Regions from separate parts of the Planococcus liqunii genome, predicted to be linked through region 3. Evidence: riboswitches for the same ligand, from Rfam matches in the RefSeq annotation. Region 3 holds a riboswitch; each other region holds the start of a gene.
What was found. A riboswitch is a leader RNA that binds a small molecule or an ion and turns the genes downstream of it on or off. The one in region 3 is predicted to bind S-adenosylmethionine.
Positions count from the first base shown of each region.

Region 1: it holds a riboswitch for S-adenosylmethionine, as region 3 does, so the genes downstream of both, QWY22_RS09480 (LLM class flavin-dependent oxidoreductase) here and QWY22_RS04375 (transporter substrate-binding domain-containing protein) in region 3, are expected to answer to the same signal.
Region 2: it holds a riboswitch for S-adenosylmethionine, as region 3 does, so the genes downstream of both, QWY22_RS19315 (transporter substrate-binding domain-containing protein) here and QWY22_RS04375 (transporter substrate-binding domain-containing protein) in region 3, are expected to answer to the same signal.

Region 1 covers NZ_CP129238.1:1,864,132-1,867,408, reverse strand. The annotation lists gene QWY22_RS09480 (LLM class flavin-dependent oxidoreductase) at 1-1,232, opposite strand, end outside; SAM riboswitch class I at 1,328-1,436, opposite strand; gene QWY22_RS09475 (YkuS family protein) at 1,633-2,226, shown strand; gene QWY22_RS09470 (hypothetical protein) at 2,416-2,922, opposite strand; gene QWY22_RS09465 (hypothetical protein) at 3,097-3,277, opposite strand, start outside.
Region 2 covers NZ_CP129238.1:3,908,112-3,911,388, reverse strand. The annotation lists gene solA (N-methyl-L-tryptophan oxidase) at 1-591, opposite strand, end outside; SAM riboswitch class I at 884-988, shown strand; gene QWY22_RS19315 (transporter substrate-binding domain-containing protein) at 1,114-1,929, shown strand; gene QWY22_RS19310 (amino acid ABC transporter permease) at 1,951-2,670, shown strand; gene QWY22_RS19305 (amino acid ABC transporter ATP-binding protein) at 2,670-3,277, shown strand, end outside.
Region 3 covers NZ_CP129238.1:876,007-879,283, reverse strand. The annotation lists gene QWY22_RS04380 (oxidoreductase) at 109-1,008, shown strand; SAM riboswitch class I at 1,152-1,260, shown strand; gene QWY22_RS04375 (transporter substrate-binding domain-containing protein) at 1,393-2,241, shown strand; gene QWY22_RS04370 (amino acid ABC transporter permease) at 2,301-2,984, shown strand; gene QWY22_RS04365 (amino acid ABC transporter ATP-binding protein) at 3,000-3,277, shown strand, end outside.

The DNA.
Region 1 (3,277 bases), 990 kb from region 3:
TCGATAAAGTCGGAAAATGTCCCCGGCGTAACCGCATAGGCGATGTTAAAGCCGTCGACGCCGGATTCCTCTACCCATTGTTCCAATGTGTCCGCCACTTGTTCCGGAGAACCGACCGTAAATGGCCCCAGTCCGCCGATGCCGACATATTCCTTAATGTCATTGACGGTCGGTTTTCTGCCAGGGAGGATTTTTGTGAAATTCTCTAAAGCGGATTGGATCGCATCGTTTTCGATGTATTCAAGCGGCTGCTCCGGTGCGTAGCCGGACAAATCGACGCCCGTCCATCCACCAAATAAAGCCAGTGCCCCTTCATGGCTGATATGGCTCTTATAATCTTCATATTTGGCATGCGCTTCTTCTTCTGTCTTGCCGACAATCGGTGTAATTAAGGACAGAATCTTCACATCTTCTTGATTTCGGCCGGCATTTGCCACTTCCGCCCGGATTTTATCGACGGTCTGTCTGGCAATATCGATATTCGGCGGACCGATAAAGACGCATTCGGCATGCTTCCCGGCAAACGCTACGCCTTTCTTGGATGCCCCCGCCTGGTAAAGCACCGGCGTCCGCTGTTTCGACGGTTCCGTTAAATGTGCACCCGGCACTTTATAATATTTCCCTTCGTGGTTTATGTCATGCACTTTACCGGGATCGGCGTAGATGCCGCTCGCTTTGTCTACCACAACTGCATCATCTTCCCAGCTCGACTCCCATAATTTATAGCAAACTTCCAAATACTCTTCGGCAATGTCGTAGCGTTCATCGTGCTTGATCTGATCTTCTTTCCCAATATTCAGCGCAGCGCTCTTCAAATAAGAAGTCACGATATTCCAGCCGACCCGGCCTTTTGTCAAATGGTCAAGTGTTGAAATCCGGCGCGCAAAGGTATAGGGATGCTCATGCGTAACAGAAGCCGTGACACCGAAGCCTAAATGTTTGGTTACGGCAGACATGAGCGGCACGACGAGCAAAGGATCATTGACCGGCGACTGGGCTCCTTGCCGGACGGTAGCGTCTCTTGAACCGTTGTAGACATCATATGTACCGAGGACATCGGCAAGGAAAATAGCATCAAACTTGCCTTTCTCCAAAAGTTTCGCCAGCTCAATCCAATATTCACTGTCTTTGTACCGATGGGACTGGTCTTCCGGATGTGTCCAGAGCCCCGGCGACTGGTGGCCGGCGCAGTTCATGTCAAAAGCGTTCAAATAAATCCGTTTGCGTGTCATACTTTCCCACTCCTTTAGTTGCGTTATTTTGGCAAAAAGAAATAACCTTCTTTTCCCGGAAAGAGAAAAGAAGGTTATGTATCGCTACCGCCCCGCTCTTATCTCCCAAGAATAAAATCCTGGCTGGAATTAGCACCTTTCTGACAAATGTCAGAGGTTGCTGAAGCGTCAACGGGCCAGTCCCTCGGCTTCTCTGGATAAGATTTATGAAGTTGAAAGTAATCATAATATTAAAACTACTGGAAGTCAACGTTTAATTTTATCATTCTTATTCGTTTACTTGGATATTTTTTTTCATCGATTTCAAGCTTTTTTCACCTTAAAATACGCCTTATGTTTAAGAACAGGGTGAAAGAGGGAAAAAGACTGTCATGACTCTAATAGAAAGCAGGTAGATAATATGCCAAGAATCGCAGTAGAACATCCATTTACCGACATTCAGAAAGCTTTGCAGAAAAAAGGATACCAGGCCGATATGGTCAATCAGAAAACGGATGCTATCCGCTATGACGTAATCGTTGCCCGCAACTCAGACAGCTATGATTACCTTAGCTTTGAAGGCTCGCTTGTAGAAGTAAGCGGCAGTTCCGTCAAAGAAATTGTGGCTGAAGTGGAAGAACGCCTTCAGCGAGCAGGCAAGATCAGCGGCCAGCCAAACGCGGCAAAAGGCAAATCCGGCGGCGGATTCTTCGCAGGTCTTTTAAGCGGAGCAGCAATCGGATCAACCCTTGCCCTTTTAATGGCACCAAAAAGCGGGAAAGAATTGCAAGTAACCGTAAAAGATAAATTAGCCAGCAGCAATTCTTCAAGCGACGGCAGCGGAAAAATCGCCCAAGTAAAAGAGAAAGCGACTGAACTGGCAACACAGGCAAAAGAAAAAGCGACAGACGCAACAAATCAAGTGAAAGATAAAGTATCAAGCTCTAAAGAAGGCGATAACAGCAAAACGTCTACAAGCACAACCGACTCAACCGATTCTTCTATGCTTAATTAAGCAGATTCGGCTTTGAAAAGAATAGCAACTCGGAAACACCGAAGCCGCCGTTCCGGCAGCTTCGGTGTTTTTTGTTGTCATAATTCATTACACTCTCTACCTCTATCCTGCATAAAAGATAGGAAGTTAGTATTGAAGTAAACAAAATAATAAGTGGTGTGCGTCATAATTGATAATTTTCCATGAGTTTCATTCCTTCTGCAAAAATTTCTTCAGCACAGTTAGGTCTTCTTTATTTTTAGCAATGATCACCACTTCATCACTGTTCACCTCAAGCATGTAGCGGTCATTATAGAAGGCGATCAAAGAGGGCTGCTTCCCTTTTATTATTCCTTTTACATATTGAAAAACTTCTTCTGAAGAAACTGACTTTACCGTGGCGTAATGCAAGATTGCTTCGGATTCTTGCCTGTCTATATATTCCTCTTTCCAATTTCGGATAACAAATGCCTGGTGCAACGCCTGCTTCTCAAAGAAGCGGGGCTTCTTAAAACCGTACGGCATATAGGATTTTAGAAAGGTCATATCAATTCGTGAATCCTCTTCAAACAAGAAAGTAGTGGTTCTCTGCACAAAACCCGCTCTTTCTTTTAATTCTTGATGCTGGATAACCATTCGATGCTCTTCTTCCGCTTGAAAATAAGGGCTTTGCTCCGCGGAAAACAAGATGCCAAATTGTTCTTCTATTCTTTTCAATGCATTCTTCCTTTCCACTTATCAAGAAACACTATTTTTTTAGATTCTAAAAAAATACGAAATGATAAAACCTGCAATTATTCCCATAGCGAAAATCAAAAATACTTTCGGCTTGTTTCTTCTTTAACTCACACTTTCTATTCAAGAGATTTAGGCCCTACTCCGATTTCTTACTCAGCCTTTATTCTTCCTTTGGCTCATAAAAACCCAGGCATAGTAGACGACTAACGTGCCCATTAAGAGCAGTGTCGGAACTATTTGCATCTCAGCAGGAAGAAAAATATATAAAAGAATTGCCAATACAGTTATTGGCAAAATCACCGAAAACCAGATCCGCACCCGCTTGTTCTTAAAA
Region 2 (3,277 bases), 920 kb from region 3:
TGCATAATAGGCCGAGTGGCCGGTCGAAATTTTTACTCCATTTGCATCATTCACGTCAATGTGCCGAACGGGTGTATTAGGAACAAGTTCCGCACCGTTTTGAAGAGCGGTGTCCTTGTAAGCCCGGATGGCGGACTCGCTGTAAATGATTCCCGATCCTTCTTCAAAGCAGCCGATAAAGTGATCCGGCACTGAAAAGCCGGGCCATCTCTTTTGGATTTCCTTGGCATCCAAGATTTCCAACGGGAGGTTGTATTTCTGGGCGGCAGCGATGGTTTCCTGAAGAAAAGGCGAGTCTTTCGGGCCGAGGCCAAGAACGCCGGTGTTTTTAAAAATTTTACAGCCGGTCTCCTGTTCGAGCTCTTCCCATAATTGCTGGGCACGCTTCACAAGCGCCACATACTGCCTGCCTTCGCCGTAAGCATGCCGGATCAAGCGGGTATCGCCGTGGTGGCTCCCTTTGATGTGCGGCGGATCGAAGGCATCGATCAGCAAGGTCTTTGCGTTTTGCTTCGCCAGAAAGGCACCGGCAGCCATTCCCATTGTTCCCGCGCCAACGATGGCTACGTCATAAACCGTTTCTTTTGTCATTGCTGATTCGCTCCGCTCTTCGTTAAATTTGGGCCATTCTTAAAAAGTCAGGACAGCGTAAAGTGAATTAATAAAAGCCTTACGAAGTATTATTAGATAGTATTTAAGATTCAGACTATTGTCAATTGGCTGCTCGAAATTTAAAAAGGCGGCAGAGAAATCCTGTTTTTTTATCGCTCTTCACCTTTCTTTTTTAGTAAAAAATAAGTGATAAAAATTCAAAATAGAAAAAAATGTATTTGACAGAACAGGCAATGTAAAATACTATCTGTAATATGTTAAAAAATTAAATAACTTATCAAGAGAGACTGAGGGACAGGCCCAATGACGTCCAGCAACCATCATTTCATATGAGAGGTGCTAATTCCTGCAGAGCGTTTGCTCTGAGAGATAAGATGTAGATTAAAACCTATTTCCTATCGGAATGGGTTTTTTTGTTTTTATTGGCCGCATTCAAGCAGCGCAAAGCTTTCGGGCATGAAAGAACTTTGCGACTCTCTTTACCAACAAAGGAGTTTTATCATGAAAAGAAAACCGTACATATCCCTTTCTCTGGTTTTATTGCTGGGCGCAGGCGGCGTTCTCAGCGGATGTTCGTCGAAGGAAGCAGCCAGTGCTGCAGGCGAGCAAGTGATCACCGTTGGAACGCAAAACGACTATCCGCCTTTTGCATTTGCAGATGAGAACAACGAATTGACCGGATACGATGTGGAAGTGGTCAAAGCGGTCGATGAGAAATTGGACGGCTACACGTTTGAATTTACTGCCGTGCCGTGGGACAGCATGTTCCTGGCGCTGGAATCCAATAAAATCCAGGCCATCGCCGATCAAGTTGCGAAAACGCCGGAACGCCAAGGCAAATATTTGTTCACCGATGAATCCTATTTTGCAGCTGAAACCGTTATTGCGGTGAAGGGTGGAAGAGAAGACATTCAAACCATTAAGGATTTGGAAGGTAAGAAAATCGGTGCCTTAGCCGGGGATTCTTACACCTTATTGCTCGAGGAGTACAACAAAAAAGCAGCAAAGCCGATTGATTTGAAGTACAGCGAAAGCGGCAATCCTTCAGAAATTTTGCAGGATGTGCAAAACGGCCGGATTGATGCTTACGTAAACGATCCAATCATGATCGATGCGGTTTTGAAAAAGAATGATTTAGACGTGGAAATTGTCGGCCAGCCTTTGGTGAATGACGACATGGGCATCGTCTTGAAAAAAGGGGAGCAGGGCGAAGAATTGAAAGCGCTGATTGATCCTGTTTTGGAAGAGCTCAAGCAAGATGGCACTTTAGCTGAACTGTCGAAAAAATGGACTGGCGGAGAGTACATCCCTGAATAGGTTTGTGGAGGGGAAGAGGCAATGGAAAATTTACTGGATATCAATTTTTTAATAGAGAGTTTTCCTGCAATTATTTCACGGCTGCCCGTCACCATAGGGATTGCAGTCGGCTCATTGATTTTAAGCTTATTTATTGGCGTAGCCACCGCCCTTATTAAAATTTACCGGGTGCCGGTGTTGAGGGTGATTTCGGCCATTTACGTATCTTTTATCAGAGGGACGCCTTTATTGGTTCAGATCTACCTGGTGTTTTACGGCATACCGAAAATCATTTACTACGTGCAGATCGAATACGGCTGGCTCCAATCGGCGGATGTCAACAGCATTCCACCCGAAGTTTATGCGCTATTGGCGTTTTCCGTGAATCTGGGAGCATATTTGTCTGAGACGATCCGCTCCGCAATTGAATCGGTTGACCGAGGACAGTTTGAAGCGGCCAAATCGATCGGGATGACGCCGGCCCAGATGATGCTCAAGGTCATTTTCCCGCAGGCCTTAGCCACAGCTATACCGAACCTTGGAAATATGTTTATCAGCACGATTAAGGATACGTCTCTTGTGTTTATCATTGGCGTCATTGACATCATGGGAGAAGCCAAAATTCTCGGTTCGCGCGGCTTGGCATTTTTTGAAGTGTACATCGCGGTCTCAATCGTCTACTGGATTCTTTGCATAGCGGTGGAGCGTTTGCTTGTAAAAGTGGAGAAACGGGCACGCAGATATGAAAGAGGGATTGCCTGATGATTAAATTGGAAAATGTCCATAAGTATTTCGAGCGCCAGCATGTCCTGAAAGGCATCGACTTGAACGTCCAGAAAGGCGAAGTGGTCTCGATTTTGGGGCCAAGCGGCTCTGGCAAATCAACGCTCCTGCGCTGCATTAATTTTCTGGAGGAGCCAACCCGCGGAATTGTGGAAATCGGCGGGAAACGAGTGGATGCCCAATCCGCCAAAAAAGCGGATATCGTTTCCTTACGGAATTCGACAGGCATGGTGTTCCAGCAATACAACCTATTCAAGAATTTTACGGTGCTGCAAAACGTCATGATCGGGTTGACCAGCGTCAAGCGAATACATAAAGCAGAAGCCAAAAAACAGAGCATCGAAATTCTGGAACGGGTCGGACTGGCGAACCGGCTGGACCATTATCCCGCCCAATTGTCAGGCGGGCAGCAGCAGCGGGTCGGCATTGCGCGGGCACTCGCGCTGGACCCGGAAGTATTGCTGTTTGATGAACCGACTTCCTCGCTGGATCCAGAGCTGGTGGATGAAGTGCTGGCAACGATCCGAAAAGTGGCGGACGAAGGAAACACGATGCTGATTGTGACCCATGAGCTCCAGTTTGCGCG
Region 3 (3,277 bases):
TCGTTCATTTCTTTTAATCATCATATAGGATGAATGCTTGGATTACCGAAACCAAGATAGGGGTACAATGGTTTAGAAAATGAATTTATTAAACAAGGAGCGGATCGTTTGGAAGAGAACCGATTAACGGGAAAGACGGCCATCATTACAGGAGCGAACAGCGGACTCGGCCTTGAGACCGCAAAAGTTTTTGCCGGACAAGGTGCACATGTCATTCTTGCTGTTCGGGACATAGATAAAGGGCAAACCGCCCTGGAAGACATAAAAAAAGAAGCACCTGGTGCTTCCGCTGAAGTTATGCAGCTCGATTTGTCAGACCTTGACAGCGTTCGGGCATTTGCTGAACAGGCAAATAGAACAATAGAGTCATTGGATTTACTGATCAATAACGCGGGCGTCATGGTTCCCCCTTTCACCCAGACAAAAGAGGGAATCGAGCTGCAGTTTGCCAGCAATCACTTAGGCCATTTTGCATTGACCGGCCTCTTATTGCCTCTTCTTTTAAAGGCACCGGAGTCTCGGGTAGTGACACTCAGCAGCCTGGCTCATCGCGGTGCTGCCATTGATTTTGATAACCTTGACGGCGCAAAAGGCTATAAAGGCATGAAATTTTATGGCCAAAGCAAGCTGGCCAATTTGATGTTCGCCCAGGAACTCGATAAAAGATTGAAGCAGCATGGCCTGCCAACAATCAGTATCGCCTGCCATCCCGGGATTTCTGCGACCAATTTGTTCAAGTTCGGCAAACGGGAAGCTCCGCGGATTTTCAAAGGGTTGATGAACCGGTATTTCCAGCCTGCAGTAATGGGTGCGCTCCCCACCATCTATGCAGCAACTGAACCCGGCTTAAAGGGCGGCGAATATATCGGCCCGGACGGCAAAGGCCAGCGCCGAGGTTATCCCATTATTGAAACTCCTCATAAGGCAGCCCATAACGAAGCAGTGAGCCAGAGGCTGTGGGAAATCTCAGAAAAACTGACCGGAGTAAGTTTCAACTTCACGAATTAAATCTCGTCCAATCGCTATCGACACAACTTAAGTGCTGTTCACTTTTCGTCTAAAGAAAAAAACAAATGATTTCTATCAGAATATTGTGTTGACGATTAAATCTAACGGTGGTAAAGTTTTCAACATAGTTTAATAGCAATTTGTTCTTATCATGAGAGGTGGAGGGATTGGCCCTACGAAACCTCGGCAGCGGGCTCGCAACCAGAGCACTGTGCCAAATCCAACAAGCTTTTTTAGCTTGAGAGATAAGAAGAGCCGGAATTTCAATGTGTTTTCACATGCCTGCCTCTTCTTATAGAAGAGGCTTTTTGTTTGCCTTCATGTTGGAACAGTTCTATTAACTTAAAACCAAGTAAACCAATAGAAAAGGAAGGTGCAAAATTTATGAAAAACACGAAACATCTTTTATTGTTGCTGGCAGTTCTGGCAGCCGTTATCTTGTTGGCCGCATGCGGCAGCAAAGAAACATCGAACGAAGCAGCAGCCTCATCAGAAAACAAAGAACAAAACGCGTGGGAGCGCATCGAAGAAGCCGGCAAAATCGTTGTCGGAACAGAAGGCCTTTATTATCCGATTACATATCATGATGAAACAACGAAAGAATTGACTGGGTATGATGTGGAAGTTGCCCGTGCTCTAGGCGAGAAACTTGGGCTTGAAGTTGAGTTCAAAGAAATGGAATTCGATGGCTTGCTTCCGGCGCTTCGCAATGGCCAAATTGATATTGCGGCCAATGATTTCGCCATTACAGATGAACGCAAAGAAAAATTCGATTTCACGGTTCCGGTGAAACATTCCTACGGTTCTGCCATTGTACGTGAAAGCGACAACTCCGGCATTGAATCAGTGGAAGATTTGAAAGGCAAAAAAGTCGGCGGTTCTGCTACAAGCAACTATTCGAAATTTGCCCAGGAACAAGGAGCTGAAGTGATTGTTTATACCGGTTCTGATACAGTTCTTCCGGAAATCGTCAATGGCCGCGTGGATGCGACGCTGAACGATTACCTGGTATTGATGCGCTCACTTGAGCAGTATGACAAGCCCGGCTTGAAACTGGCTGAAGGCGTTAAGTTCTCCTTCAGCAGCAGTGCCATCGTTATGCCGAAAGACAGTCCAGAACTGAAAGAAAAACTCGATGCTGCGCTTGAAGAATTGCTGGCTGACGGAACGCTTAAAGAAATCTCCACTAAATTCCTGGGTGCCGATGTGACTCAGCCGCTTGAGAAAGAGTAATCATTTTTGGGGAATCTTCGGGTTCCCCTTTTATACATAATAAGCAAAGGAGTTTTCCGATGGCCGACTTTAAATGGGAATATCTTTTTAATGTAGAAATCGCACTGGACTCCCTTCCTTTCATATTGGAAGGGGCCTGGCAGACCATCTTGATTGCATTGGTCAGTATGTTTTTTGCGCTGATCATGGGGCTGTTCGTCGCCCTTGCCCGCATGAACCGCTTTATCGGCTTGTCCCTGCCTGCCCGGTTGTTCATTTCCTTTATGCGGGGCACTCCGCTGTTGGTCATTTTGTTCATCCTGTATTTCGGCTTTCCGATGGTCGGCATTGAAATGGAACCGCTGACTGCTGCCATCATCGGCATCAGCATCCATTTTTCCGCCTACACTGCAGAAATTATCCGCTCTGCCATCTCTTCTGTCTCAAAAGGCCAGTGGGAAGCAGCCGAGACTTTGCGGATGAGCTACTGGCAAACGATGACCCGCATCATTTTGCCGCAAGCGACGCGCATCGCTCTTCCGCCGTTATCGAGCACGTTTATGGATATCATCAAAGGGACTTCGCTCGCTATGGTCATCACCGTTTCCGAAATGTTCTACCGCGCCAAAGTAGTGGTCGGGCAAACGTATGAAAGCCTCACTTTGTATATCCTGGTCGCACTCATCTACTGGGCCATCTGTGCACTGGTGACGCTGTTGCAGGATTACCTCGAGAAAAAAGCAAACCGCTATGTGGCAGCGTGATAGGAGGCCATTTATATGATCAAAGTTGAAAATTTAAGCAAACAATTTGATGACGTGGAAGTGCTGAAATCGATCTCCTTAGAGATTAATAAAGGTGAAGTCGTCAGCATCATCGGGCCATCGGGTTCCGGCAAAACCACTTTGCTCCGCTGCTTGAACCTTTTGGAAACCCCGTCGCGTGGGTCACTCCAGATTAATGACGTCCGCGTCACATTCACTGGAAAAACGCCAAGCAAAAAACAAAAAATCGACATCCGCCAATTCTCAGGCATGGTGTTTCAGCATTTTCACTT